DNA from 2 places in the Paenibacillus sp. P13VS genome. Region 2 is predicted to be linked to the other one. Evidence: a T-box and tRNA genes for the amino acid it is inferred to sense, from the RefSeq annotation. Region 2 holds a T-box; the other holds one or more tRNA genes.
The links. The T-box of region 2 lies ahead of GUA98_RS21310 (valine--tRNA ligase). A T-box ahead of a tRNA ligase gene usually reads a tRNA of that ligase, here a tRNA-Val.
Positions count from the first base shown of each region.

Region 1: it has a tRNA-Val gene. The T-box ahead of GUA98_RS21310 (valine--tRNA ligase) is inferred to sense a tRNA for this amino acid. The anticodon was not compared.

Region 1 covers NZ_WYEV01000006.1:2,699-17,582, reverse strand. Annotated here, with positions in the region: gene GUA98_RS16195 (glycerophosphodiester phosphodiesterase) at 1-365, shown strand, start outside; gene GUA98_RS16190 (FecCD family ABC transporter permease) at 600-1,655, shown strand; gene GUA98_RS16185 (FecCD family ABC transporter permease) at 1,658-2,689, shown strand; gene GUA98_RS16180 (hypothetical protein) at 2,870-3,190, shown strand; gene GUA98_RS16175 (DUF3221 domain-containing protein) at 3,285-3,878, shown strand; gene GUA98_RS16170 (manganese catalase family protein) at 3,964-4,866, opposite strand; gene GUA98_RS16165 (hypothetical protein) at 5,082-5,375, shown strand; gene GUA98_RS16160 (DUF3889 domain-containing protein) at 5,429-5,749, shown strand; gene GUA98_RS16155 (hypothetical protein) at 5,896-6,108, shown strand; gene GUA98_RS16150 (hypothetical protein) at 6,102-6,383, shown strand; gene GUA98_RS16145 (DUF3892 domain-containing protein) at 6,461-6,697, opposite strand; gene GUA98_RS16140 (GNAT family N-acetyltransferase) at 6,824-7,267, opposite strand; gene GUA98_RS16135 (hypothetical protein) at 7,505-7,750, opposite strand; tRNA gene GUA98_RS16130 (tRNA-Val) at 7,891-7,963, shown strand; gene GUA98_RS16125 (organic hydroperoxide resistance protein) at 8,214-8,633, shown strand; gene GUA98_RS16120 (YdhK family protein) at 8,832-9,407, shown strand; gene GUA98_RS16115 (hypothetical protein) at 9,511-9,690, shown strand; gene GUA98_RS16110 (TetR/AcrR family transcriptional regulator) at 9,876-10,490, shown strand; partial or broken gene GUA98_RS16105 (SDR family oxidoreductase) at 10,495-11,235, shown strand; gene GUA98_RS16100 (hypothetical protein) at 11,340-11,540, shown strand; gene GUA98_RS16095 (copper amine oxidase) at 11,769-12,323, shown strand; gene GUA98_RS16090 (DUF1292 domain-containing protein) at 12,422-12,739, shown strand; gene GUA98_RS16085 (aminotransferase class I/II-fold pyridoxal phosphate-dependent enzyme) at 12,884-14,359, opposite strand; gene GUA98_RS16080 (MFS transporter) at 14,537-14,884, shown strand, end outside.
Region 2 covers NZ_WYEV01000008.1:279,753-294,636, reverse strand. Annotated here, with positions in the region: gene GUA98_RS21335 (Maf family protein) at 1-396, opposite strand, end outside; gene GUA98_RS21330 (DUF4321 domain-containing protein) at 488-730, opposite strand; gene GUA98_RS30200 (SPOR domain-containing protein) at 875-2,062, opposite strand; gene murC (UDP-N-acetylmuramate--L-alanine ligase) at 2,181-3,500, opposite strand; gene GUA98_RS21315 (bifunctional folylpolyglutamate synthase/dihydrofolate synthase) at 3,557-4,933, opposite strand; gene GUA98_RS21310 (valine--tRNA ligase) at 5,012-7,678, opposite strand; T-box leader at 7,737-8,025, opposite strand; gene GUA98_RS21305 (LysM peptidoglycan-binding domain-containing protein) at 8,186-9,724, opposite strand; gene GUA98_RS21300 (RluA family pseudouridine synthase) at 9,863-10,768, opposite strand; gene hemL (glutamate-1-semialdehyde 2,1-aminomutase) at 10,765-12,069, opposite strand; gene hemB (porphobilinogen synthase) at 12,219-13,220, opposite strand; gene cobA (uroporphyrinogen-III C-methyltransferase) at 13,356-14,884, opposite strand, start outside.

The DNA.
Region 1 (14,884 bases), on a different contig from region 2:
AGATTGTGCAAGCCATTCGAAATTGGGATTTGGAACAGCAAGTGATCCTTTCGAGTTTCAATCATGCATCCTTGGTGAAGTGCAAACGGATTGCTCCCGACATTCGGACGGCACTTCTTTACATGGAAAAACTCTATCGTCCATACGACTATGCAGCCAAACTGGAAGCCTCGGCACTGCATCCATATAAGCTGGCTGTAACACAGGAGGAAGTAGCTGCTGCGCAGGCTCAGGGAATCTCGACACATCCGTTTACCGTAAACGATCCTGCAGAGATGCAATTATTGATCCAGATGGGTGTGGAAGCGATCATTACGGATGTTCCCGATGTACTGGCCGCACTGATTGGAGTACATAGCCGTTAACATCAAAAGAACAAGCTGCACCTGAGCCCTTATGCTCAGTGCAGCTTTTTTTGGATCTAAAACATGTTTAATGCAATAAACTTGTCCCATTTGTCCATTGCCAGCGAGAGATTGATGACATACAATGATGTATGGGAATGAGAATCAATATCATTAAAAGAACGGCAATAACAGAGAGGTGATTGTTATGTACATAGGATTGGTCTACTCCACTCATAACAAGGGTGGGCACATATGAGTTCGAAGGCTTCATCGACAAGTCATCATACGGAATCTCCGACAGCCAAAATACATACTCGTCCATGGGCTGCTACCTTGATCCTGACGGGTGGTCTCGTACTTCTCGCCCTGGGTATGGCTTTGTCCATTTCTTTTGGTGCCGCAGATATTAAACTCGGTGTAGTCTGGCAAGCCATCTTTAACTTCAACCCGGATCTTACCCCGCATCAGATCATCTGGGAAATTCGATTGCCGCGTATTCTAGGTGGAGCGATGGTTGGTGCCTGCTTCGCTGTAGCTGGTGCAATCATGCAGGGGATGACACGCAATCCACTCGCGGATTCAGGCTTGCTTGGGCTCAATTCCGGGGCAGGATTTGCCCTGGCGGTGTGCTTCGCTTTTTTCCCTGGCATGCCGTACATGTATATCATTATGTATTCCTTTATCGGGGCAGGGCTTGGCGTACTGCTTGTATACGGATTCGGCGCAGCGTCCAGATCGGGCCTTACGCCTCTTAGGCTGGTGTTGGCGGGAGCAGCGGTATCCGCCATGTTGTCCGCACTGAGTGAAGGGATCGCCTTGTATTTCAAAATTGGACAGGATCTGGCCTTCTGGACAGCGGGCGGTGTTGCCGGTACAAAATGGTCTCAACTGGAGGTCATGTTCCCCTGGGTCCTGGCTGCACTCATTGTAGGCCTGATTATATCTCGTTCTATCACACTTCTTAGTCTCGGCGAAGAGATTGCCGTCGGACTGGGACAGCGTACCGGCGTGATTAAGCTGGTTGGTCTTATCGTTGTGCTTATTCTTGCGGGTACGGCCGTATCCGTGGTTGGTGCTGTAGGTTTCGTTGGGCTTATCATCCCCCACCTTACGCGTAAAATCGTCGGGGTTGATTATCGCTGGATCATTCCATGTTCCGCGGTCATGGGAAGCTTGCTGCTGGTGTTCGCCGATCTGGCTGCACGCATGATTAATCCGCCATACGAGACACCAATCGGTGCTCTGGTTGCCTTGATCGGGGTACCGTTCTTCCTCTATCTGGCCCGTAAAGAAAGGAGGTCTCTGTAATTATGGGATCCTCAACTCTCACTGGTGCTGAGCGCAAAAAGAGAACGAAAAGCACCATGGTCATGATTGTACTTGGTGCATTGATTATTGCAGCATTTATGATCAGCATGAACACGGGGTTCACCAAGCTGAGCCCTTTTGAAGTGCTGCGTACGTTATTCGGTGGGGGAACACCGAAGCAGGAGTTAATCCTGTTTGAGTTCCGTTTGCCTCGGATTGTAATTTCAATATTGGTAGGTGCAGGGCTTGCCTTGTCCGGATGTATTTTGCAAGGTGTGTCCCGTAACCCGCTGGCTGACCCGGGGATTCTCGGGATCAATGCAGGTGCAGGGCTCGTCGTAATGCTATTTGTATCCTTTTTCCCAACAACAACCGCGGCCCCTGTATTTCTGCTGCCGATTCTTGCCTTGCTTGGATCCAGTTTTGCCGCCTTTCTCATCTATGTGCTTTCGTATAAAAAGGGAGAGGGCATCATGCCTACCCGCATGCTTCTTACAGGAATTGGGGTAGCGGCCGGAATCAGCTCTGCTATGATTGTGCTTACACTTCGGCTCAGTCCGGAGAAGTATCAGTTTGTGGCGACATGGATGGCAGGCAGCATCTGGGGATCAAACTGGAAGTTCGTAACGGCATTGCTTCCATTTCTAATTATTCTTATTCCGGTCGTTCTATATAAAGCGCGTGTGCTGAATGTCCTGAACCTTGGGGACCAGACCGCCAGTGGACTGGGTGCATCGGTTAATCGTGAGAGACTCATTCTGCTTGCTGCTGCCGTAGGACTAGCCGGGTCCTGCGTATCTGTCAGTGGCGGAATTGGTTTTGTAGGTTTGATCGGACCGCATCTGGCCAGACGCCTTGTGGGTCCGAAACATCAGTTTCTTTTGCCTGCATCCGCTTTGGTCGGATCGCTTCTGGTTCTCATTGCGGACACGCTGGGCCGTGTCATTCTGCAGTCTTCCGAGATTCCGGCAGGAGTTCTGGTTGCGATCCTCGGTGCGCCATACTTCCTCTATCTCTTGAGCAGAACCAGATAGAGCAATTCACATGGTAACAGAACGTCTTCATTGGGCTCGCCTAGGGCCGGGTGAAGGCGTTTTTGTTTTAATTGATATGGATGTGATTAATGTACCGGAGAAGGGCGAAATATAATGGATAAGCAGGGAATGATTTTTTAACATGATAAGTTGCGATTATATTCGAAGGAGGCGGTCAAGATGGCACAAATTCTTGGCACGTGGCTGATATTCATTTTGCTTCTGTTCATCCTGTATCGGGGTATTAAGAAACTGTCGCAATCGCATCAAAAGCCGGTGTTCAGACGCTGGGGCGGTTTGATGGCCGTATTATTTATCGTAGGGGCGGTGCCCTTGGGCTTTGCTTTTTATACCGAATTAACCGATGAACGGCTGGATGCCAATATCGGACTGGGAATCGCCATGCTATTTGCCTGGGGCTACTGTGTTCTGTTATGTTGTGCGGGGTTGATCATTTGGGGAAGGTATGCGTACAAAAGATCCCAAAAAATTAAGCGATAATCTTGCCCCTCTTTTGCAACTTCGGGTCATGGAAAGCCGTCTATTGGAAGAGAAATAGGCTGCACTACATGTTGCCTATAGAGGGGGAATGAAAGTGGCCAGTCGTATGCTCGTTCTTATGCTGCTTATCATATTAATTCTTACAGGGTGTTCGGTACAGGTTCAGAAGGAAGGGGCACAACCGCCGCGAACAGATGCTCCAAAAGAGAAAGGGTTTACCGGCTATGTGGTGGATCGCAAAGAGAATTCAATCCTTGTTGTGAATCCTGAACATGAGGACATCGGAACGAATGGAGAAACCAGTAAGTATTATCCGGCAAAATGGTTTTCCAATGTACCTGATTCTCAGATTGGTACGTATGTAGAAGTCTGGACGGATGGAAGTCCTGAAGTTGAGCCTTATCCAGGTCGTGCAAGAGCAGAGTCCATTGCGGAGTATGCTGCGGCAACTCCCGAAGGCGCGAAGATCAGTGAGGCGGACGCCATTCGCGGCGGAATCTATTTATCCGATGGTAAGGAGATAAGTTTGCCGGTCATTGAACACGTTGAGTTTCACGCCGACACAGGAATCTGGACGGTTCGCATGCGGGATGCCATGTCAGCGGATAATAATCAGGCCCAGATTGAACTCGAAGTTCCGGATGTGGAGCCGGTGGAATCGGTGGTGCAGGAACCAAAAAGTGAATGAAGCATAAAAAAACAAAAGCCCTCAGATCTGCTTATCTAGCAAACGAGGGCTTTATATGTTATGGCATGATTATGATCATGCTGTATCAATCCGTAATATTTCCCGCCATTTTCAGACGACGTGCAATTTCTGCGAAGTCCTCATGTGAAATGCCTGGGGCGAATTCTTCTTCCACCGCTGGGGCTTCCGGAATCGGAAAGCCTTCGGGAACACCTTGAATGACTTCAAGTGGTTGTCCATCTTCAGGGTGTGTTCCTTTCCAGATTTGGCTGATGGCATTAAAGTCTTTATCGCTATACGTGTACAGCTTGGTGTGTACGCCTTTTTCTTCATATTTTCGGGTCTCGGTGAACGCCTTGTTGTCCAATGAAGGAATAGGAACCAGTTTGGTCACGTTCACGCCTGTTGCAATTTCCAGCGCTTTGGCGTAGGCCACGACGTGTACGCCGCCGCGTACTAGCAGGAACCCAACCACTTCCCGGGCAGCAGGGTGATCCGTCATTTCGTATACTTTCATTTTATGTGTACGTGCGCCGCATTCGAGGAAAAAGTTATGCAGCAGATCCTCGACCAGATTACCACTGTTGAACACATTTGCACCGGTCCACGGGTTGCCCATAGAATCAAAAGGCATGGCACCTTGGGCACCAGCGAGGTAATGATAGGATAGACGTGCATCCTTCACGGAACCAAGTGGTGTATCATCGGGTTCCTTGTAGGCGGTTGAACCTCTGAGACATTGGTTTATCCCGTGAGACACCAGCTCCACGTGACCCAATTCTTCGGCTGTAATACTCATGACGAGGTCGTAGAAGGGCTTCAATTTTTCCTTGGAGCGAAAATTAAACGACTGATAGAGGTAATTGTTCAACGTTGACATCTCTCCGAATTTGCCGCCTAGTAGTTCCTGTATGGAGGCAGCTGCATTGGGATCGGGCTTCTCGACATTGGGAATTTCAATCAAGATTTCATCCATTCGTTTGAACATTTACATATAACCTCCTCGAAATGGGTGTTCAGATCATCCTTCAGTCTATCAAGGCCTATTACACATAGAATGGGAGAATCAAACGGCATATATCATATTTGGGGCTAAAGACGTATATATCCGATTCAGGATCTCGTTTCCAATGGGGATGTATTTGAGTTACAATCAGAGTCATGGGGATTTTGGCTAAGGGCAATAGAAAAGGAGGACAAGTTTTGCTTAAACGTTGGCTTATCGCAGTATTTACTATAGGTATACTTTTACTTCTTCATGTGGAGCATGTCTCTGCTTATGTACATCATCAAGTCGAAGTGGATCAAGAAACGAGGGAAGCCTTGAAGAAAAAGTATGGGCTGGATGCACCGTCCAATCCGGACCCAACGAATCATGTATTGTCAGGTGACTGGGGGATAAGCTTCAATCCTCCTCTGGATCGGCATCAAACGATTCTTCAGATTGTTCGCTGGGTTCAGCAACCTGTAACATTAATCATTCGACTGATCGTGTAAAATAATCCTCCCATGGGCAGGCTAACGGAAACAAGCCCCAAGGAGTGATTGATATGAGATTACTTATCGTTACACTGATGACGATTATGCTGAGTTTGTCGGGACTAGCCACCAGTTCAGCGGCTCCCATTCCGGATTATGCGAAGTGGGGAATCATTGCCGTAAAAGAAACGCAGACCAAGTATAATGTGGACATACTCGATTACAAGCATATTGGACGTACATCGCTGACAGCTAACCAATCCCGGGAGCAGTTTAAGTTATGGGTGCGGGGCAAGGATGGCAAAGAGTTTGCTGTGTATGTCAATGTAGATTTTAATCCGTCTACGCAGCAGTTAAAAAAGGTGCAGTTCAGTGAATCGGATCGACACTAAAAAATAAAAAAAGCCAGGCATCTCTGATGAATGGGACAAGCCTGGTTTTTTGCTGTATAAAAATCCTTTTTTTAGTTATTGAATAAAGAACTTATGTTCGCATATAATAAAGTATACAAACAAACGTTCTTATTGGAGGGATGATTATGCTGGGAAAATATATCGGCCAGATGGTGGAACTCGTGTACATGGATCGTGCAGGACATATTACGCAGCGTCAGATTCGTATTAACAGTGTGCGAGGTGGGAGAATCCGAGCATCCGCAGGAGCAGATGGATTACCCCGGACATTCCTGGAGCAAGGTATTCTGGCATGGCGTCCTATCCTTCATAAGGACGGGGAGGCGGGCATATGTTAAACGATTTTGAACGGAAGATTTTGCGAATTATCGTTAATTATGCCGGGCAGCGACGACGTATGCCCCGAATGGAGGAGCTGGAGAACAAGACAGGGCGAAGCCGGGAGCTCATTCGCGAATCATTGCTTGAACTGGAGCGCAGACAGCATATTAACTGGGACAATAAATCCACGCTGGAAGGAATACAGATCTTGCAGGCATGGGAACAGGAACCGCAGCCGATTCGTAAGAGTCAGCCTGCCGGAGATGCTGTTAAATATTTTTTGGAATACTAGGGAAACTTTATTGCGAAATAAAAACGCCAATCCGGGATGCCGGACTGGCGCTTGCTTCGTTATTACACATCGTATATTCAGAACGTGGGGAGTTGATCCAAATTGTTGGTCGGGTCGCCGTCCGCATCACCGCGAATGTACATTTCCCCGTCCTTGCCTTTAAACACATTCACACCCGCTATGGCTCCTGCCTGTACTTCTGCCAGCGCTTGTTGATAATCCAGTATGCGTCCAGATGAGGTTTGAAAGCCAGTCAGATCACCGTCACCATTTTTTTGTACTGCTGTGAAGCTCTCACGTGTCGTCTGATTCATCATGTCACACTCCTTATCTGAGGAAATGAGAATTTGAGTTCCCCTTTAGCCTGTCCGAATCGAAAAAAAGTATGCATGACATCGCAGAACACTTGTAGACACGTTGATTCACCGAAGGATAGGGCTTTACAGACTCTTTCTCATGCGTACGTGCAGAATGTCGGCATCATAAAAAGGTTCTTCCGAAATCACTTCATATCCGAGCTTCTCATAAAATTTCTGAGCCTGACATTGCGCATCCAGTACAGAGTAAGTCAAGCCAAGCTCCCGTGCCCGTTCTTCCATGGCCAGCAGGAGTACACGTCCATAACCGAATGAACGATGGGATTGAAGCACAGCAATTCGCTGCATTTTGGCTGTATCCTTGCTGTAATAGATAAGTCGTCCTGTAGCTACAGCCTGTCCGTCCGTACTTAATAAAACATGATGTACATCAGGACTGATGACATCAAATTGATCGATTTCAATCTCGGCAGGCACCTGCTGCTCGATGACAAAAACGTCATGGCGGATGCCCAATGCTTGCTGGAGCTGTTCATCTGTCGTTACATAAATAATTTCGGCTGCCAATTCCATTCCTTCTTTCTGCTCTTGAGCGACATATCAGACTGCATTATACAAAAAAACGCTTTTCCTGTATAGTTGAGTCTGGAACATATTGGGAAAGGGGCGAAGAGAATGGGCATGGCAGGAATTATGACCATTACACTCTTGATGTCTGCCGGAATGATCGCTTTATTATATTACGTAACCAAAAAGGCCTACTCCAGGAAGTGGGATGAGGACGAGTGATGACATGCAAGAGTGTCAGGGCAAAAGCTCACTGTTTCCCTGAGGCGAATACACCTCTTCATGGACAGATTTTGAGTAGACATCAAGCCAAACTGGCAGATCATCCGTTACATTCGGTTGCTGTAGCTGTTGGAATTGCACGGTATGTTCATCCCGTTCCAGACTGCAGCCGGAGATCACGAGAATAAGTACGGTAAGGGAAAGAATGAAGCCCCATTTTTTGCGATGGGTCCGGGATTTATGGGAGTTTGCGTGTGGCATCGAAGTCACCTCTTTAATGAAATGGTAATCATTCCTTAGTGTGCTCCAATCTCCACAAAATATAACCAATAAACCATTGACATTGTACGCGTTTACTTGGTATGATACTGTTACTTCATTCGAACAGAATAAGTTATCATGATCTGTTAGCTCAGCTGGGAGAGCACTATCTTGACAGGGTAGGGGTCAGTGGTTCGAGCCCACTACAGATCATAACGAAAAGTCCTTGCATAGCAAGGGCTTTTTTCTTGTTTGTTTTGAAGATTCGCTAAAAACTTGGATCAAGCTCCAAGGTAATAAAATAAGAAAACAAAGGGTAGAAGTCGCCAAAAGGGCGGCTTCTTTTTTATAATAAAATAATTGTTTACAAACGCAATTCAATTGTATACAATCAAATTGTAAACAATAATTAATTGAGATTAACTTATCATATAAAATTCAATGATGAAGAGGAGAAATGACAATGAAAACTCTATATGAAACGACAGTAATCAATACAGGTGGACGTCAAGGGATCGTGCAATCACCAGATAACGTATTTATGCTGGATGTAGCTGCACCGCCGGAACTTGGTGGTAAAGTGACTACGGCTACGAATCCGGAGCAGCTGTTTGCAGCAGGATACAGTGCATGTTTTAACTCTGCTTTGGAATTTCAATTGAAGAAACACAATGTGGAGATTGAGCGTAGCACCGTATCTGCAACGGTGATGCTTGTTACAGATCCTTCGGACAACGGAGTAAAGCTGGAAGTTGAGCTGGAAGTGAAAATCGAGGGTTTGGATGAAGAGACTGCACAGAAATTTGTCAAACTTGCTCATGACTATTGCCCGTACTCCAAAGGAATCAAAGGCAATGTAAATGTAACTCTGGAGATGGCGTAACAATCAATACGAATTAAGAACACCTTCAAATGTCTGTCCCATGGCCCATTGCAAAAAGGGGATAGGACAGAGCTGAAGGTGTTTTTTTTATTATGGGGGTCTAAGGGTAAAGCTTGGAGGTTGAAGGTTGAAGGTTGAAATATACCCACATGGGGTATATTATAGGTATCTAGATTCGTATTTCAAAGGAGAGTTGACATGAAAAAGTACGTAATGATGATGGTATCTCTACTGATCGCAGGAAGTCTAATACTAAGTGGTTGTGGTAAAAATACGGAACAGAAAAGCAGCAATGACAGCGGTGACAGCAATAACAGTCATACAGCCACTACAGGAGAAATGCATCATTCGGATTCAGGAGAGCTGCCACAAGGGCTTATGGAGAAGGTGGATCCTACATATCCGATTGGCAGTCAGGTTATCATGAGTGCCGACCATATGTCCGGTATGAAAGGGGCAACCGCCACGATTGTTGGAGCCTATGAAACGACCGTTTATGCAGTTACGTATATACCGACAACGGGGGGAGAGCCTGTGAAGAACCATAAGTGGGTGATCCAAGAGGAAATAAAGGATCATAATAAAGCCCCCTATAAAGTTGGTGCAGAGGTTGTATTGGACGCGGACCACATGACCGGTATGAAAGGGGCAGCAGCTACCATTGATTCCGCTGAACAGACGACAGTGTATATGGTGGATTACACGCCGACAACTGGAGGAGATCCGGTGAAAAATCACAAGTGGGTTACAGAGGATGAGTTATCCGCTGAATAGATGACACGATCCACGAAGAGAGAATCATTCATCCTTTAACGCAATTCTGGGTTATAATGGAACTTGAAGGCCGGAAATTCTGCTGGAAAGGGGAATGTATATGATGGATTTTAGCAAACCACCGCATGCCTCAGAGACAGAAACACACAGCCAGCGTCACCAAGAGCGTGAACAAGAACTTATATCTGGTGGAGGTAAAGGCATTTGGTGGGAAATCAGCAACTGGCTGATTCTTGGAGGGATTCTGGTTGTCCTATTCTTACTGTTCAAGTATGTTTTCTGAATAAATAATAGAGGATGAGATAAAGAGTCCGTTGCGTGGGCTCTTTTTTGCTGTGTGAAAAAAGTATATATCATCAGAGTGACAAATGACAAAAATCAATATTTGTCATTTGTTAAAATCTGTGTTAATCTACATTTACGATGGAGGTGAGCAGTGGGTGGTTCGTTTTTAACCATCTTAATGATATGAGCAAAGATAAAATTTCCGAATTTTTAACCAAAGAGCAGATTATTACAGCCACTCAGGAAACCATCAGGCGGTTTGGTGCTGCCAAAACCTCCGTTACAGATGTAGCCAAATTGCTTGGAGTCAGCCATGGTACCATTTACAGGCATTATGCCAGCAAGAAGGAATTACTCGAAGGTGTAACGGCACAGTGGTTGGAAGATGAGATTATCGCTCCACTTGCGAAGGTCGTAAGCGTACAGACCGAAGCTGGAGAAGGAATACAACATCTCAAAAAATATATCAAAACCTTAAATCACCTTAAACGGCACTATGCAGAATCAGACACAGAGTTATTTGATATGTATGCCAAGGTTACACAGGAATCGGCAGAACTCATTTACAGACATGTGGAGCAGTTAACACAGCATCTCGCCGAGATTATACAGCAGGACCAGCAGCTTCGTTTCCCGAAACCGAACAAGGTTGCTGCAGGAATTTTACACGCAACAGCTCGCTTCCATCATCCCGCACATGCATACGAATGGCATTGTGAGACCATTGATGAGGAATTCGAACAGGTTTGGTTGCTGATTGAGCAAGGTGTATTTCATCTGAATTCAGGGAGGAAGTAATCTCATGACCAATTTATCAGGTAAAGTTGCCATCGTCACGGGTTCATCACGCGGAATTGGACGGGCAATAGCCCTACAGCTCGCCGATCTGGGCGCAGATGTCGTCATCAACTATGCAAGCAGTCCAGACAAGGCAGAAGAAGTGGCAGAACTGGCTCGGCAAAAGGGTGTCCGGGCGATCACGATCCACGCAGATCTGGCACAAAAGAATCATGTGGAGCACTTATTCGCAGAAACGGTGAAGCAGCTGGGCAAAGTGGATATTCTGATCAACAACGCAGGGGTGATGAAAACAACACCTTTGGCGGACGTTACCGAGGAGGAGTTTGACCAGCAATTTGCAATTAATGTGAAGGGAACGTTCTTTGCCTGTTAGCAAGCCCTGAAAACCATGGAGAACGCCGGACGAATCGTGAACTTTTCCACCTCCGTAGTTGGCCAGATGTTTCCTGGATATAGCGTGTACGCAGGTACCAAGGGTGCAGTGGAGCAATTTACCCGTCAACTCGCGAAGGAATTCGGCTCCAAACAGATTACGATTAATGCAGTGGCACCTGGTCCGGTGAATACGGAACTGTTTGCCGCGGGCAAGACAGAACAGCAGCTGGATGGGCTGCGCAAGATGAATGCATTTGGTCGCTTGGGCGAACCGGAAGACATCGCAAGTGTTATCTCTTTTCTTGTTAGCCCTGAATCGCAGTGGGTCACCGGACAGACACTGCGTGTAAACGGTGGTTTTATCTAACGAACGATTTCGCAAGAATAATCATTCGGCATTGACACCAAACCGGGCGAATCCCCATATGATGCACTACATTAGTAAGCACTTGCGGAAATGGGGAATCCGGGATGGCAAAGGCAAAAGGTAAAAAAGCACCAGCGTTGAAGAGTGACAAACTCCGTGTGTCCATGAAATTGGTCACTTCAGATGTGTGCGAGCGATGCAAGACACCCTGTACACGAGGCATGGAATACGCTGCACGTATGCGGACGGCAGGAGCCGTAGGGAAAGGCGTACCTTGCATCCTGACTCGGCACACGACTTCCTAGTCTCTTTTCAGGCTGAAGTTTCCCAGAAATAATTCGTATAAGCTCGCATTTACAATAATCATACTACAGAGGCGTTCTCGAAGGAGAAGGGCCTCTTTTTGATTGTTCCAAGGGATGGGAAATTTTCTGGATAAAAAATGAAAAATGATGAAAAACAGCGCAACTTTGTTGTTGAACCTGCAGTATAAATGTACAACAGCTTGCAGCAGGGGAGGGAATATTGACGGAATGAAATGGAAAAGAATATTGCTGTGTGTCACGGTATTCTCCTTGCTCGGCGGGTCTTTATTGTTTGCGGATTCCGTAAACGAAAAGATTCGGGTGCTCATCAACGGCAAGGAAGCAGCTGACGGAGGTTACCTGATCGATGGAACGACCTATGTACCTGTGAGAGAAGCAGGGGGGATCGCCAGATGGGATAACAGCAACAAGCGAGTAACGGTGATTAAGCCGAATGTACATATTTTTCTGTTCAAGGGAGACACCGTATTTGGCAACGTGAACGTTGGCAAATTGAAATTCAATGTGTTTTCTCAAGTGGACAGCTTAACAACGGATGTGGCTGCAGTGAAGGTGACAATTACCAATCCGAGTGGCCAGGTGAAGGATATTCAATCCCAGGAGCTCAAAACCCAGAAGGATAATTTCTGGTTCCGGACTTACGATTTTACGTATGATTTCAGTCGTGCTGGCAAATACCAGGTTGGTTTTCATATTAAAGAAAATGCAAACAGCAACTACGTTCTGGTGGCAGAGAAAATCATTACCGCACTAAACGAATGAGGCGGAAAATAACGTTGCTGAGTAAATTGACCTAGCCTTGCGAACATGTTACGATATGCAAGGTTACACAATTTCTATTTACAAAGCGAGGTATATCAATGAGCGATCACACACATGAACACGGCGATGCCTGCGGCTGCGGTCACGACCATGACCACGACCACGAGCATGAAGAAGTTCTTCTGACTCTGACAGACGAGAACGGAAATGACGTGGAGATGGTTTTGGTGGAGACGTTTGACGTGGAAAACCATGTTTATGCGCTCCTGCTGGAACGTAACAATCCTGAAGCTGACGGCATCATTCTGCGTATGGAAGAAGAAGACGAGGAAATGGTGCTCTACAATATTGAAGACGAAGCCGAGTGGAACCGCGTTGAAGCGGCTTACAACGAGCTCGTCGCAGGACAAGAGTAATTTTTCTTATGCACTAGAACAACGGGGCTCCTTGATCTCAAGGGGTCTTTTGTTTGTTTTCATGCTCTAAAAAGCAACAAAAAAGGGCCAAGCCGGAGCTTGGTCCTTCGATATCATTACCCATTGAGAAGATAGAGTAATCCCTTAGAAAATCGCATCTGCTTCAACAATGACTTTGACATTGGTAACACTGCGGTCTTCGGGGCCTTTTACAGGCAATCCAACCTCAACATGGTCGATAATGTAATCAATATTTTCTTGCGTAATAACCTCACCCGGCAGCAGAATCGGAATTCCAGGCGGGTATACGTAGATGAATTCAGAGATAATACGTCCTGCAGATTCTTTAAAAGGAATGACCTCCGTATCCCCGTAGAATGCATCACGCGGCGTGAGCATCAATTGTGGAACGTCAGGAACCTTAACCACAAGTTCATGTGCAGGGTTAACCTGATAATACGTACGGGACAGATCTTGGAGTGCGTTCAGCAAGATGTCCACCGATTCATCCGTATCGCCAGGAGTGATCAGGCACAGAATATTATACATATCACTGAGCTCGACCTCAATATTGTAATGTTCACGCAGCCAGTTCTCGGTCTCATAGCCTGTGATGCCAAGATGACGGACATGAATGGTTACTTTCGTTGGATCATAGTTAAAGGTTGCCTCCGTACCGAGCAGCTCTTTGCCGAAGCAGTACAAACCGTCAATATCGTTAATGGTACGTCTCGCGAATTGAGCCAGATCAATGGCCTTCTGTGCCATTTCGTGACCGTGCAGCGCCAGATTGCGTCTTGACGTATCAAGTGAAGCAAGCAAGATATACGAAGTAGACGTAGAAGTCAGCATACTGAGAATGGTCTGTACACGCTGCGGATTCACGAATCCGTTTTTGGTGTTCAGATTCAGCACGGAACTCTGTGTCATGGAACCGCCAAGTTTGTGTACACTTGTTGCAGCCATATCCGCTCCGGCAGCCATTGCAGACAACGGCAGTTCCTCATGGAAATGAATGAGTACGCCATGTGCTTCATCCACAAGTACAGGCACCTGGTAGCTATGGGCGAGTTCAACAATCTCTTTTAGGTCTGTACATACACCGAAGTACGTTGGATTAATAACCAGCAATGCCTTGGCGTCCGGATGACGCTCAAGCGCACGTCGTACAGCACCTGTAGTCACGCCGTGATCGATACCGAGGTTGGCATCCTGTGCGGGAGATACGAATACAGGCTTCGCTCCTGAGAAAATAATGGCAGACATGACCGATTTATGAACGTTGCGGGGCACAATAATTTTGTCACCCGGTTCGCATACCGACAGAATCATAGTCATGATTGCACTGCTTGTGCCTTGCACACTAAAATAGGTATGATCGGCTCCGAATGCATCGGCTGCCAGAATCTGCGCTTCCTCAATGACACCGGTTGGCTGATGAAGATCATCCAGCGGAGCGATGTTGATCAAATCTATGGAGAGGGCATTATCGCCGATAAATTCACGAAATTCGGTATCCGTTCCCAATCCTTTTTTATGTCCCGGGATATGAAATTGCACCGGATTGAGTGCCGCGTGGTTTTTTAAAGCGGTAAACAGCGGCGTACGGCGGTGATCCATCAGTGCTGTCACAACCTTTCCTGATAAAATGTCAAACAAAGATGAGTATAGCAAATTAGGAACCGAATGCAAGCGGTAGGCTTGACAAATTTTCAAATTGCTAAGATTTGGGCGTATCCCTGACGGTTACAGTATGGATAGGAGATGGGCCGGTGAACACCGAAAGGGGAATAAGAAATGCAGACAGACATCAAACCAGTCAAAATTTTGCGATCACCATTTTTCATCGCGATGTGGCTAACACTTTTCTTGGTTGAAGTGATTAAAGGAGCACTGCTGGTGGCCGTCCTGCCAGTGTATATGGATAATATTTTGGGCTTGTCCGCAGGGGTGATTGGTGTAGCCTTTGCCCTTCAATACCTGGGTGATAATCTGTTCAGGGCACCATCGGGCTGGGCGGCAGAACGCATCGGTTTTCGTGCAACGATGGTGACGGCCCTGATATGTACATTGATTGCGGTACTTATGATTATCTTTTTTAAAAGTGCATTTGGACTGGCTCTGGCCTGCCTGATTCTTGGTGTG
Region 2 (14,884 bases):
CGTCTGCCGATAGTGCACAACGGACTTTCCATCTCCAGCATCAATACAAGCAACACCAGTGAATACACGATGTGTACGTCCCTGAAGTCTGGCAAGCATACGTTCAGCATCCTGTTGATCCACAGGTTTGCCCAGAATGTCTCCATCCAGCACAACGACAGTATCACTGCCTACAATAATGGCGTCCTGTTCCTGACCTTCAAGCCCGCGATAGACAGCCATTGCTTTGCGCATAGCGAGCTCCTGAACCGTCTGCTCAGGAGTCCATTCCGGCGGCGTATCTTCATTGGCGTGACTTGGTACTACTTTGAAAGCTAGTTGAAGTGAAGCGATCAGATCCTTGCGCCGCGGCGAAGTGGAGGCCAGAATAATAGGGCGCGATTGTGATTTATTCAAAATAAACGGCTCCTTATGCTACGGCGACATCTGTCACATCACCATAGTAGATGTCATTCGCTAAGTTTCGTCGTCAAAAATCGTCATTCTCCTACAGTCTGCGATACAGCCATACAGCTGCAATAATACCAATCAAACTGAGGAGGCTCATTTGAAATTGAAATGAAATGTCATAACTGATAATATCCAGATCAGCTTGCGGTGACCAACGTATGGTCGTGGCTTTGGTTAGAATGGCAACAGCCTTGACTGGCTGCAGTGCCTTGGCGATCCACGCTCCGGCCATCCAGCCGAGCAGAAGAAACAGTATTAACATGCCGAAGTTTTTTTTCATCGGTTATCTTCCCTCGCCATTTTTTGACACCCACATTATTATACGGGGTTTTGTACGTCAATACAAACACAAATCCGGCAAGGGGAACTATTTCCAGTTCCTTGCCGGACAGGGATTTCGGGGCTGTGTTAGGGGAAGGAAAACTTATTGCTTGATCCCTTCAAGCCATTTTTTCTGCTGCAGAACATAATCCATCAGATCCGCTTGTACCGCCCACATGTGTACATCGGAGGGATTTTTGTTATACTCGGCAACTGCCGTAATTGCACTGTTCATCGATTTTTCCATGGCTGAAACGATCGGCGTTGCCTCTTGTCCGAGCCCTGCTGAGAGTTTACCCATGCCTGTTATCCATGCCTCATGCTGATTCTGTAATGCAGTCATCGTTTCCGAAGCTACAGGCCCTGGATTTGCTTGACCAAGCTGCCCGATGGACAATGTGGATAGTTGTTCCACCAATGCATTGCTGCTGCTGAAGAAGAGCTGAACATCTTCCTCGTTCATACCGAGAGCTGCAGAGTCCACTGCAGGGTATGCGATCTCTTTGACATACAGTTCCACACCCTCCGCCTTAAGACGTGAGCTCAGCAGTTTGGCTTCTTCACGGTCGGAAGAGATACCTGCATAGACCCGATTCCCATCGTCCGGATCCGTTCCTGCAGCAATTCCAGCCTGTGAGAGTTCAAGCTTGGCCTGTTCTGCACGTTCAGGCGAACTAAAAACACCGTACTGAAGTGCATAGTAATTGCCTCCGCTAAGTGCTGACTGTGCTTGTTGATCCGTCCTGGAAGCACCCTGCACTCCCGTCACACTCGATACTGGTTGATTGGTTTGGGGAAGTACGTCCGGACCTGTTCCTTCCCGATTAAAAAAAGAGAGAATAACCATACCAAAAAGGGCACCGGTGACCAATGCTCCCGTAACCGAACCAATCATCTTCCAGCCCCTCGGAGGGCGATTTCGCTTGTAGGAGTAATGATCACGATCCGCCATCCAGTCATGACCCACATCATTGCTGTCTTCAGGAAGCTCTTTCTCATTTTCGTCAGGATACACTGTATGATCCGAATAAACATACTGCGACTGTACAGGCTCCAGATTCCGGTCCTTTCTCTGATCCGGCTCTAGTATACTTGTCCCGCTCAGGGTGGTCTCTCCCCAATCTCCAGGGATATCCTCCGGTGTCCATGAAGGCGCGACATCGATCCGCGGAGCACTGTGCGATATCTCATCAGATAAGGATGGAAAGGTTCCCATCACCTTCTCATCCTTATGATTCGGCTTGTCCGACTCGTTCTCCCCGAAACGAAACGTCATTCTAGCATTGCTCACCCCGTACCCTCTCCTTTGTCCCATTTATATCAGCTATATGCCCCGAGACAATGAAAGATTCCTAGAAATTCAAAAACCCGCCTGCTTCTTTACGAAGACAAGCGGGTCATAAAGTGGACTATTTCAGTCCTTTGGCCAGTGTGGCGCCAACCTTCCAGATATCCCCTGCTCCCATCGTGAGAACAAGATCTCCTGGCTGCAGACGATTCTGCAAATCGGCTACCACTTCTTCCTTGGTAGGCAAATAACGAGCAGCAGCATTACTGTTCTGAACAATCAGTTCAACCAGCTTAGCGGAGTGAACACCTTCAATCTGTTTTTCTCCCGCCGGAGAATAGATGTCGGTAATAAGTACCTCATCAGCTTCCGCGAAAGCACGACTAAACGCATCCAGCAGGAAGAAGGTACGCGTATATCTTTGCGGTTGGAACACCGCGATGATACGTTTCCCTGTCGCTTTCGCTGCACTGATGGTTGCCTCAATTTCAGTCGGATGATGAGCATAATCATCGATGACCAGAATATCGCGTGCTTCACCCAGCACCTGGAATCTGCGTTTGGCACCATGGAACTGAATAATGGCTGCCGTGATTTTCTCAAACGGAATGCCTGCTTCCAGACAGGTAATGACCGTGGCCATCGCGTTGTAGACATTATGTTTACCTGGAACAGAGAGTTCTACCGTTCCCAGCGCGTTACCCTGATGGCTCATGGTGAAGGAGATCCTGCGGTCACCCAGTACGATATCCGATGCCATATAATCGGCCTTCTGATCAATGCCGTATGTCGTAATTCGGGATTTCAGCTCAGGCAAAATGCTTTGAACGTTCTCATCATCCGCACAGACAATAGCCGTTCCTTCCGGACGAATTTGACTCAAGAACTGTACATACGCTTTTTTGAGCTCCTCGAAGTCGCTGTTGTAATTCTCCAAATGGTCGGCTTCAATATTGGTCACAATACCTAGCCATGGATGATACTGCAAAAACGATCCATCACTCTCATCTGCTTCAGCCACGACCCAGTCACCCTGGCCCGCCTTGGCATTGGTTCCCAAATTCATGATTTCTCCGCCAATGATATACGTCGGGTCTGTATCGCATTTGTCCATGACAAGTGCAATCATTGAGGAAGTCGTCGTTTTGCCGTGTGCACCTGCAACCGCAACACCTTTGCGCTCATTAAGCAGGCGCGCCAGCATCTGTGCACGGTGAAGAATCGGAATATTAAGCTGCTCGGCTGCCACCCGCTCCACATTATCCGCCGGAGCTGCTGTAGAGTAGACCACAAGATCTGCTCCATTTACGTGTTCAGCTGTATGTCCGATATATATTTTCGCTCCCTTGGCTGCCAGCTTCTCAGTCAACTCCTGTGAAGCGACATCCGATCCGGTAACGGTGTATCCCATCTCCAGCATAACTCGTGCGATGGCACTCATGCCATATCCGCCAATCCCTATAAAATGAACGTGTTCTGATGTATTTAACAAAACTTTCACCAACCTTTTTCAGAATCGGTTTGATGCAAAAGGGCTGCCCTCACATCTGCAATGAGATACAGTGTGCCGGACACCACCCCCAGATCCTCCGCTTCCGTCCGTGACTTCAATAGATCAAGTGCCTTCGCCCAATCGGGCTCGACGATGATTTCCAGATTCTCTTTCGCAATGGCGGGACGTAACCGCTCGACGATCTGCAGCAACTCGGCTGCATCCATTTTGCGTCGGAAATCTGGCTCGGTCAGGATCAGCGTATCCACTAGTGGCAGTATATGCTGCAAATACGCTTCGTGATGCTTATTCGCCAGCATGCCCATCATCAAATTTAACTTGTTGTGAGGATATACGTCGACAATGCTCTTGGCCAGTGACTCTGCCCCTTCCGGATTATGCGCACCATCCAGTACAATTCGGGGTTCGTGAACGACCTTCTCGAATCGGCCAGCCCAGAAGGCATTCTCCAATCCAAGCGCAATATCTCTGTCATCCAGAATGAATGCCATGTACTGTCTGAGCAATTCAAGCACCATAAGAGCACCCGCAGCATTATCCATCTGATAAATGCCCTGCATTCGAATGCGAGCATCCAGCTCGCGGAACGGTCCTGAAAAATGAAAGGCTTGACCATTCTCATCACTATGGAGTCTATGGTAAGAAAATTGTTCTCCAGACAAATACACAGTTGATCGGACTTGCTGGGCCTTTTCCTGAATCACCCTAACAGCCTCTGGCTGCGTAACACAGGTGACAACAGGTACGCCTGGTTTAATAATGCCTGCTTTTTCTCCCGCGATCGCTTCAATGGTATCACCCAGGATATCCGTATGATCCATACCGATATTCGTAATGACCGAAACCACGGGTGTAACAATATTCGTTACGTCCATCCTTCCCCCCAGTCCAGTCTCCCATACTACTACATCCGGATAACACTCTTCAGCATAGTACAAGAGTGCCAGGGCTGTAGACACTTCGAACATAGTAGGTGATCCAAGAACACTAGAGGCCATATCTGTGACCAGCGGATGGAGTCGATTCGCTAACTTCAGCAGCGTCTCTTCCGGAATATCCTCGCCGTTGTACTGAAAACGATTCGTGAATTTCGTGATATACGGAGACGTAAACGTTCCTACATCGTACCCCGCCTGAAGCAGAACTGACGTCAAAAAAGCGCAAGTCGAACCTTTTCCGTTCGTTCCCGCGACATGAATAAACTTGAGACGCTGATGAGGATTACCGAGCAATGACATGAGCTCCGTGATTCGTTCCAATCCGGGTCTGATGCCAAAAGGAATAAGGCCATTGATCCAGTCCACAGCCTCGTCATAGGTATGCAGAGGGGCATCTACGCCCGTGCCATTAAGTTCCGTCATATGTTTCACCTTCGGTCCCGAGTTTGATTGAAAAAAGCGGCCGGATGGCATGCTTGCTCTCCATCCGACCCAGAAACATTAACCTTTCAGTTCCTTGATCCGGGCGATGACTTTATCCCGTTTATCCGAATAATCCGCTTGTTTGGCGCGCTCTTCCTCAATAACCTTGGCTGGTGCCTTGGCTACAAAGCCTTCATTCGCCAGCTTTTTCTCTACACGGAGTACTTCGCCTTCAAGGTTCTGCAGCTCTTTCTCCAAACGAGCCACTTCCTGCTCAATATCAATCAGTCCAGCCAGCGGCAAGTAAAGCTCAGCTCCCGTAATTACAGCACTCATGGCCTTATCCGGTGAACTCAGATCAAGTCCGCTGTCGAACTCGGATGTATTGCAGAATCGTTGAATGTAATGGCTGTTGCGTTCGATAATGCTGAATGTCTCGGCGCTGTTCGCTTTTACCATCAATTCAATCTTCTTGCTCATCGGCACGTTTACTTCTGCACGAATGTTACGTACGGCACGAATGGTATCCATAAGCAGGTTCATTTCGGCAACGGCTTCCGGATTCTCCAGCGCAGGATCATACACTGGCCAAGATGCAAGTGTAATCGTCTCGCCTTCATGAGGCAGATGCTGCCAAATCTCTTCCGAGATGTAAGGCATAAACGGGTGAATCAGGCGCATGGTGTGGTCCAGGACATAAGCGAGTACCGATTGTGTTTTTTTCTTGGCAACCGGATCTTCACCGTAGAAGGACAACTTGGAAAATTCAATATACCAGTCACAGAGGTCATCCCAGATAAAGTTGTACAGCAATCGTCCTGTTTCCCCAAATTCGTATGCTTCGATTAGACGCGTAATATCGCGGGAAGTTTCGTTCAGACGGTGCAAAATCCAATAATCGGCTGTTCCAAGCTCTCCGCTGATGTCGCGATCTTCGTAAGTAAAGCCTTCCAGATTCATCAGTGCGAAACGTGATGCATTCCAGATTTTGTTAGCAAAGTTACGTGCCTGTTCTACCCGCTCCCAGCGGAAACGAAGATCCTGGCCAGGCGTGCTGCTGGTGGAGATCATATAACGCATCGCGTCTGCACCGTATTTCTCAATAACATCGAGCGGATCCACACCGTTACCGAGGGATTTGGACATTTTACGGCCATCCGCATCACGAACCAGACCATGCATTAGAACATCTTTGAATGGAATTTCATCCGTGAACTCCAGAGCTGTGAAGATCATCCGTGCAACCCAGAAATAAATGATGTCATATCCGGTTACAAGCACACTTGTCGGATAGTAACGTTTCAGATCTTCAGCATCTTCAGGCCAGCCGAGTGTGGAGAAAGGCCACAATGCCGAACTGAACCACGTATCCAGAACATCTTCATCCTGTCTCAGCTTACGACCAGCGTACTCTGGCAGAGTTGTTGGATCTTCAGCCGATACAATAATTTCGCCAGTCTCATCGTCGTACCAGGCAGGAATACGATGTCCCCACCACAACTGACGTGAGATACACCAGTCACGAACATTTTCGATCCAGTTCAGATATGTTTTCTCAAAACGATCCGGCACGAAGTTTACGCCTTCCCCGTTCTGCTGTTTTTGGATGGCTCTTTCGGCGAGAGGTTTCATCTCAACAAACCATTGTGTGGACAAATAAGGCTCAACCACAGCTCCCGTCCGTTCGCTATGTCCAACCTGGTGTGTGTGATCCTCAATGTTGATCAATACACCCAGTTCCTGCAAATCTGCAACGATCTGCTTGCGGCAGTCGCTGCGATCCATACCCTGATATTTGCCTGCTTCCGCATTCATGGTACCTGTCTCATCCATTACTGTAATCTGAGGCAGGTTGTGGCGAAGACCCACTTCAAAGTCATTCGGATCATGTGCAGGCGTAATTTTTACAGCACCGCTTCCGAATTCCTTATCTACATAATCATCTGCAATAACCGGAATTTCCCGGCCGATGATTGGCAGGATCAGCGTTTTGCCAATCATGTCTGTATATCGTTCATCTTTTGGATGAACCGCAACTGCAGTATCACCGAGCATCGTCTCCGGACGAGTCGTTGCCACTGTAACATAACCGCTTCCGTCCTTAAGTGGGTATTTCAGATGATACAGGTGTCCCTGAACCTCTTTGTACTCCACCTCAATGTCAGACAATGCAGTACGGTTCACCGGATCCCAGTTAATAATGCGTTTGCCTCTGTAAATCAGGCCTTTTTCATATAGTTGAACGAACACTTTGCGCACCGCTTGGGAAAGTCCTTCATCGAGCGTGAAGCGTTCACGTGAATAATCCAGGGAGAGTCCCATTTTACCCCACTGCTGACGGATCGTTGTCGCGTATTGGTCTTTCCAGTCCCAGACTTTATCCAGGAACTTCTCGCGTCCAAGATCATAGCGGGTCAAACCTTCTTCACGCAGCTTTTGCTCTACTTTGGTTTGAGTCGCAATACCTGCATGGTCAGACCCTGGGAGCCACAAAGCGTCATATCCTTGCATGCGTTTGGTGCGGATCAGGATATCTTGGAGTGTGAAATCCAGTGCATGCCCGATATGAAGCATACCGGTTACGTTCGGGGGTGGAATTACAATGGTAAACGGTTCAGCATCCTTGCGCTGACCAGCCTTGAAATATCCACGTTCTGTCCAGGTAGAATACCATTTCTGCTCGGCAGCTTTCGGATCATACGTAGTCGGCATTTCTGTTGCCGCTGATTTTTTTTCTTCAGACATGTGTCATTCCTCCGTTACTTAATCATCATCGCCAAAAAACAAAAAAACCTTTCATCCATCAAAGGACGAAAGGTTAGCTTTCGCGGTACCACCTTTGTTTCACGCAGACAGAAAGAAACAGCATGCCTTTCTGAGGCTATCGTGACACTTCAAGCAGATAACGGCTGCTACCGGCCCATCCTACTTCAGGAACAAACAAATCACAATGACATGTTTCATCGTTCCTCGTATTCAAACAGGCAACTCCCGGGCGACTTCGATCAGTAGGTTCCTGCGGAATTTCTCAGCGCTGCAATCCCGCTCTCTGAAAGGCCTTGCTGTCTACTACTCCCATTCGACGTTGTTCTTTAAAAAACCTAAACACATCATACCCTGACCGTGCCCGATAGTCAACCTGACAACAGCGTAAACGGGCGGCAGCCCTGCGTATTAAGCCAAAAAGCAGCAAAAACCCGCAATCCTTATTGGATTGCGGGTTGGTATGGACGTTATTTTACAAGTCAGAGGTCAGGGGATGTATAGAATCTGCCCTTCTTCAACGACTTGTTCCGATAAACGATTGTATAACTGGAGCTCCCGAGTGCTCAATTGGTAGCGGTCAGCAATGCTATCCAACGTCTCTTCCCGCTGGACGATGCACAGTTTAACTTTGCGGAATGGTGTCTGATCCACAATCGTGCCCAAGAACAGGTTCTTCAATTGAACATCATCTGCCTGGTAGGCTTCTTCCTGTACGGAGCCAGCGACCGACTCGTCCTCCCGATCCGTTTCTGTATCCCGCACTGATCTACCGGAAGATAACAGGGACGAGATACCCACCCCTTCTTCCTGTCTTGGTGAAGACTCCCTCTTACTGCCAAACGCGACTTTGAGCTCTGGCTTGTCTTCTGTCTCAGCCACAGGTTCAGGAATGAATGAAACTGGCTCTGAAGATTCATCTGCATCCACTGCTTCCGGTGCAGAAGGTCGTTCCCCTTCGGCAGATTCCAGTTCAGACGCTGCAAACACATCCTGCCAATTCTCTGCTGGCTTCTCAGCCTCCGCCTGATCTTCCTGCGGTGAGCCTGACCTGGAAGATTCGAAGTTCCAAACATTGGAAACAGCCACGTCTTCTGTGGGTTGTTGGTTCAGCTCCGTGTTTGTATGTAAGGTCTCCACGGAAGGCTCCGCCCAGACAGATGGTGATTCCTCAGCCAGAGGTAGCAATGGCTCAGACTCCGGATAAGAAGCCAGTCGGTCTGCAGTCTCCGCCATGAAAGACGAGACGGGTGAAGGTGAGGCAGGCACTTGATTATCCGCTGCTTCATCTTCTTGGGTAATTAATGAAGGAGCGTTATCTTCAGCAGGTCTTTTCTGATATTCTCCTTCATCTTGATTCTCGAGCGTATCAGCATAGATTTGTTGCGGTGCAGGGGTTAACTGTTCTTCCGGCTGCGCATTTTCCTCATAACGGATGTTTTCTTCAGCGGCTTGCTGCGGATTCTCAGGAATTTCTGCTGCGTATAGAGACTCGGCCGTTATAGGCAGACCTTCCTCTTCACTGCGCTGCAGCAGATATTCCTGAGCAAAGGTGTTCAACCCAGCATCTGCATCCTCTGCCTCCGGGGCGCGGTTAACCTGCTGCGGATCAGGGGAGTGTACCACAGTAAACTCTTCCGCTGACCAGGCCTGCGGCTCTTCAACAGGAAAGCCCTCAATGCCACGCAGTGACAGCACACCTGTAATATTCAAGCTTCGGCTGGATAACAAATCCACATCAAAGTTTTCGATCTCAATCGAGATATCCTCAAGTGACCTTACCCGATTCAGGGGAACCGTGATCTCAACCGGAATAAAATGTTTCAGTTCCTCCGAGATTTCGTTCTCTCCCCGATACGCACCTGTAAGCAAAAGATGGCCTCGCAACGTTGCATGATCATCCTGACCGATGACTTGAATACGCGGGTATAACTCAATTTCCTCCAGTTCCTCAATGGCAGGGACTCCCTCGGACAAATGAACGCGCTCATAAATATCGAACCGCAAACCATAAGGTTGATTCAACAAAGGTGGCGTCCTCCTTTCGGCATATGTTCACCATGATCCTTCTCATGGGACTGATCCATGGTCCAAATCCTTCGTTACCCCATCTATATGCCATCGATGAGATGAGCATGCCACCTTTGTTCAAAGCTTGCCTTTTTATTAGGTTGTTCGTTCCCGCTGGACTAGCTGTTCAAAATCGGAAGGCCACGGATCTTGAACTTCAATCAGCGCTCCCGTGAGCGGATGATTAAACGTTAACACTTCACCATGAAGTGCCTGGCGTCCAATGGCATCTGACCTTCCTCCATACAGCTGATCGCCAATAAGCGGGTGTCCGGCATAACTCAGATGTACTCTGATCTGATGTGTACGTCCAGTATCCAGTATTAAACGCACAAGTGTAGCCCGCTCCCACACTTCCGCAATCTCTACATGAGTAACGGCTTCCTGCCCACTCTCGGAAACGCGTCTGCGCTGCTTATGATGTCTGTCCTTACCGATGGGCGCATCAATTTTGCTGCATTCCGGAGATACCTGCCCTTCCGCAATGGCTACATACTGACGCCCAATTTCTTTGCGACGCATGGCCTCATCCAATTTTGCCAGAGCAAAAGCATTTTTCGCATAGAGAACCGGGCCGGTTGTATCTTCATCGAGGCGATGCACATGGCGTACGCTGGTGTCGATACCGTTGATCTCATAATAAGAGGCGACAGCGTGATCCAGCGTAATGGCATGATCGGCACGAGTTCCATCCGGATGCAGCTTCATACCCGCGGGTTTATGTACAACCAGACAAAAATCATCCTCGTACAGCACCTCAATCTCTGCCCAACGGGGTTCAACATCAATCGGCTGAGATGCAAAAAGGGCCAGCCGAAGCCGGTCCCCTGCGAGTTGAATTCCGTGATTTGCCTTAAGCTGACGAAACAGCTTTTCTGGAAAAGAAAGTTCAGTGAGCAGCCATTGCTCTGCCGCAAGCTGTCTGTCTGGACTGCCTGTTACCACTTTGCCTGGCATCAGCTCCAGCCATTCCCCACGACGTTTCCAACTTTTGATCGTCATAGAGATTGCAGAGCCTTGCGGTTTGCTTCAATCGTATCGTCAATATCCTGCTCGGTATGAACACCAGAGACGAACATGCCCTCAAATTGGGAAGGTGCCACGCTTACACCCTCATCAATCATAGCTGCAAAGTAACGAACAAACTGATCCAAATTGCTTTCTTTGGCTATATCATAATTGGTAACAGGTACACTGCTGAAGAACGGACATACCATGGAACCAACGCGGTTAATGGTTACTGCAATACCCGCCTCTGCCGCATTCTTTTCGAAGCCAGCCTGCAAACGAGCCGACAACGTCTCCAAACGATCATAGACTTCCGGTGTCAACAGTTTGAGGGTGGTATAGCCTGCTGCCATGGCCAGTGGGTTACCACTTAGTGTTCCCGCTTGATAGATCGGACCGGTTGGAGCGATCTGCTCCATCAGATCCCGACGACCACCATATGCTCCGACCGGAAGGCCGCCGCCGATAACTTTACCAAGACATGTCAGATCGGGCGTAACACCATACCGCCCCTGTGCACAGTTCAAGCCTACACGGAAACCGGTCATGACTTCGTCAAAGATGAGCAGGCTGCCGTACTGGCTCGTCAGGCTGCGCAGGCCTTCAAGAAAGCCCTCTGCCGGAGGTACAACGCCCATATTCCCAGCCACAGGCTCAACAATGACAGCAGCCAGTTCCTCACCAAAACGTTCAAAGGCAAGGCTAACCGATTCCAGATCATTGTAAGGCACCGTGATCGTATTGGTAGCAACCCCTTCAGGAACTCCAGGACTGTCTGGCAATCCAAGGGTAGCGACACCGGAGCCCGCTTTGATCAGCAAGCTGTCCGCATGTCCGTGATATGAACCTTCAAACTTCAAAATTTTGCTGCGGCCCGTTACACCGCGCGCCAACCTGATGGCACTCATGGTTGCTTCCGTACCCGAGTTGACCATCCGAACAATATCAATGGATGGTACGCGCTCGCAAACAAGCTTAGCCATCTCGGTCTCCAGCAGCGTTGGAGCACCAAAGCTCGTTCCTTTCAGAGCAGTTTCACGCAGTGCTTCCACGACATCAGGATGGGCATGTCCCATGATAAGTGGTCCCCATGAGCCCACATAATCAATAAACACATTGCCATCAATATCGTAAATTTTGGATCCTTCTCCGCGTTCTGCATAGATCGGGGTAAGTCCTACGGATTTGAATGCCCGAACGGGGCTGTTTACGCCTCCAGGTATGTACTGCTTGGCTTCTTCGAATGCGCTGCGTGAGCGCTCATCGTTTCGTCTTTTTCCTGATTGTGCAGTCATGAACATCCTCCTTAATATGAAGGCCCCGCTCCTTATATGAACAGTAAACTGATCTATACAAGCGACATAACAGGCTCGTGCAGGGCCTTGCTATATGTTGGTAATTTGATAACGATTCTCTTAGCAAACGTGTAAATTACAAGGAACTATTACTTCTCAGCCAACCAGCGGGAGGCATCTTTTCCGTAATACGTGATGATCATATCCGCACCCGCGCGTTTCATGCTGAGCAAAATTTCCATGGCGACCTTTTTCTCATCAATCCAACCCTGCATTGCTGCAGCCTTCACCATGGCATACTCACCACTTACATTATAGGCCACAAGCGGAAGGTCAAATTGATCCTTGATTGTACGCATCACGTCCAGATAGGAAAGTGACGGTTTCACCATCAGCATGTCTGCTCCTTCAAGCACATCTGTTTCGGCTTCGCGCAGTGCCTCGCGGGCATTGGCCGGGTCCATCTGATATGATTTGCGATCTCCAAACTGTGGTGTGGAATCCGCTGCTTCACGGAAGGGACCATAAAAAGCAGATGCATATTTAACGGAGTAGGACATGATTGGAATATGGCTGAATCCATTCTCATCCAATCCTGCCCGGATTGCCTGGACGAATCCATCCATCATATTGGATGGGGCAATAATATCCGCGCCTGCTTTGGCTTGGGATACAGCTGTTTTTACAAGCAGATCCAATGATTCATCATTCAGAACATCTCCGCAGATATGTCCGTCCACTTCCACGGTATGCACCATACCGCAGTGCCCGTGATCCGTAAATTCACACAGGCAGGTATCCGCCACAACCAGCAGGTCGGGATACCAGGACTTAATCAATTTCGTTGCTTCCTGCACAATACCATCTTCAGCGAAACCAGAAGAACCAATGCTATCCTTTGTCTCAGGAATACCGAACAACAACACGGCCGGAATTCCCAGATCGGCAATCTCTTTTACCTCTTCCTGCAGACGGTCAAGAGAAAAACGGAATACGCCTGGCATAGATTTGATCTCGGATTTTACGTTTTCACCGTAAGTTACATAGATGGGTTGGATAAAATCATCCACAGTCAGATGAGTCTCTCTGACCATATTCCGGATGCCTGCGGATTGACGTAAGCGACGGTGTCGTACAATTGGAAAACTCATATAGATACATCCTCTCTTAGAGTAAAGTAGAGCAAAAAGGGAAGCGCGCCGGTATCCTAACGAATTCAGCACGCTTCATCAATCTGCTTTTGGTATATGGATACAATCTATTACAATAGCGATACAATTTTTAAATCAACGAGGCATAGCCCCTTCTGGAGAAGGCGTCCTTTTCCACTCCATCAGCGCAGAGATCATGCTTTCGATCGTTGCTTCTGCGGCCATCAGCGTTACCTTCAAGCCAGCTGCTTCTGCCGTTTTGGCAGTCACTGGCCCGATGCAAGCAACCTCGACATTTTTTAACAACGGTAATGGATCTTGGAGCCCCATCCGTTTAAGCATCTCCATGAAGTTCGTAACCGTTGAAGAGCTCGTGAACGTCACCGCGTGAATACCGCCTTCTTCCAGCAGCTTCAGAAGTTCATCATCATCCTCACCCGCGAGTACAGTATCATAGATGATCGCTTCCGTGACCTCAAGTCCCCGTTCCTTCAACTGGTCAGGCAACCAGGAGCGTGCCAGATCACCGTGGGGAAGCAGCACTTTCTGACCTTTTTTCAGTTCACTCTCAAAAGCATCCAGCATGCCTTCCTGCTGAAAAGGCCCTTTGACCACTTCGGCAACAATACCGTGCTTGCGCAAGGCCTCGGCAGTTGAAGGTCCGACCGCAGCGACTCTTGCTTGATGCATGGCGCGGATATCCTTACCTTGCTCTTCCAGATGACGGAAGAAAAACTCCACACCGTTTACGCTTGTGAAAAATACCCAATCAAATGTATTTAACGCACCGAAGGCATCCTTGACACTTTGTTTTGCTGTTTCACTCGTAGGCATCACGGTTTCGATAACTGGAAACTCATACGGTTCACCACCAAGTTCCTCGATGCGGTTCACCAGTTCACTCGCCTGACTGCGAGCGCGCGTCACCAGAATTCGTTTGCCGAACAACGGTAGTACCTCAGCCCATTTCAATTGCTCACGTTGATTCACCACTTCCCCGACAACAATAACTGCAGGCGGTTGGAAGTTGGCAGCAATGACCTTGGCTTCTATATTTTCAAGCGTACCCACAAGGGTATCCTGCTCTGCTCTTGTTCCCCAACGAACCAGTGCGACGGGTGTCTGTGCCGGACGGCCATGACGGATGAGCTGTTCACTGATATAGCCAATCTTGGCTACACCCATCATAAATACCAGTGTTCCCGTTGCGTTCGTTACTTTATCCCAATGAATGCTGCGATCGAGCTTGTCCGGGCTTTCATGCCCTGTAATAATGGAAATGGATGATGCATAATCGCGGTGGGTCACCGGTATTCCGGCATAAGCAGGCACACTTATTGCTGCGGTAACCCCAGGCACGATTTCAAAAGGAACGCCGTTTTTGCGCAGCAGGTCTGCCTCTTCGCCGACGCGTCCAAATATCGTGGGATCTCCGCCCTTCAGCCGAACAACCACTTTCCCTTCAAGGGCCAGATCGACGAGCAGCTGATTAATCTCTTCCTGCTTCATCGTGTGACGGTCAGGCCGCTTGCCTACGTAAATCTTCACTGCTCCAGGCTTCATCTGTTTCAACAATCTCGGACTGGCCAAGCGATCATAGACTACAGCATCTGCCTTGCCGATAGACTCCCATCCTTTTACCGTTATCAGCTTAGCATCCCCTG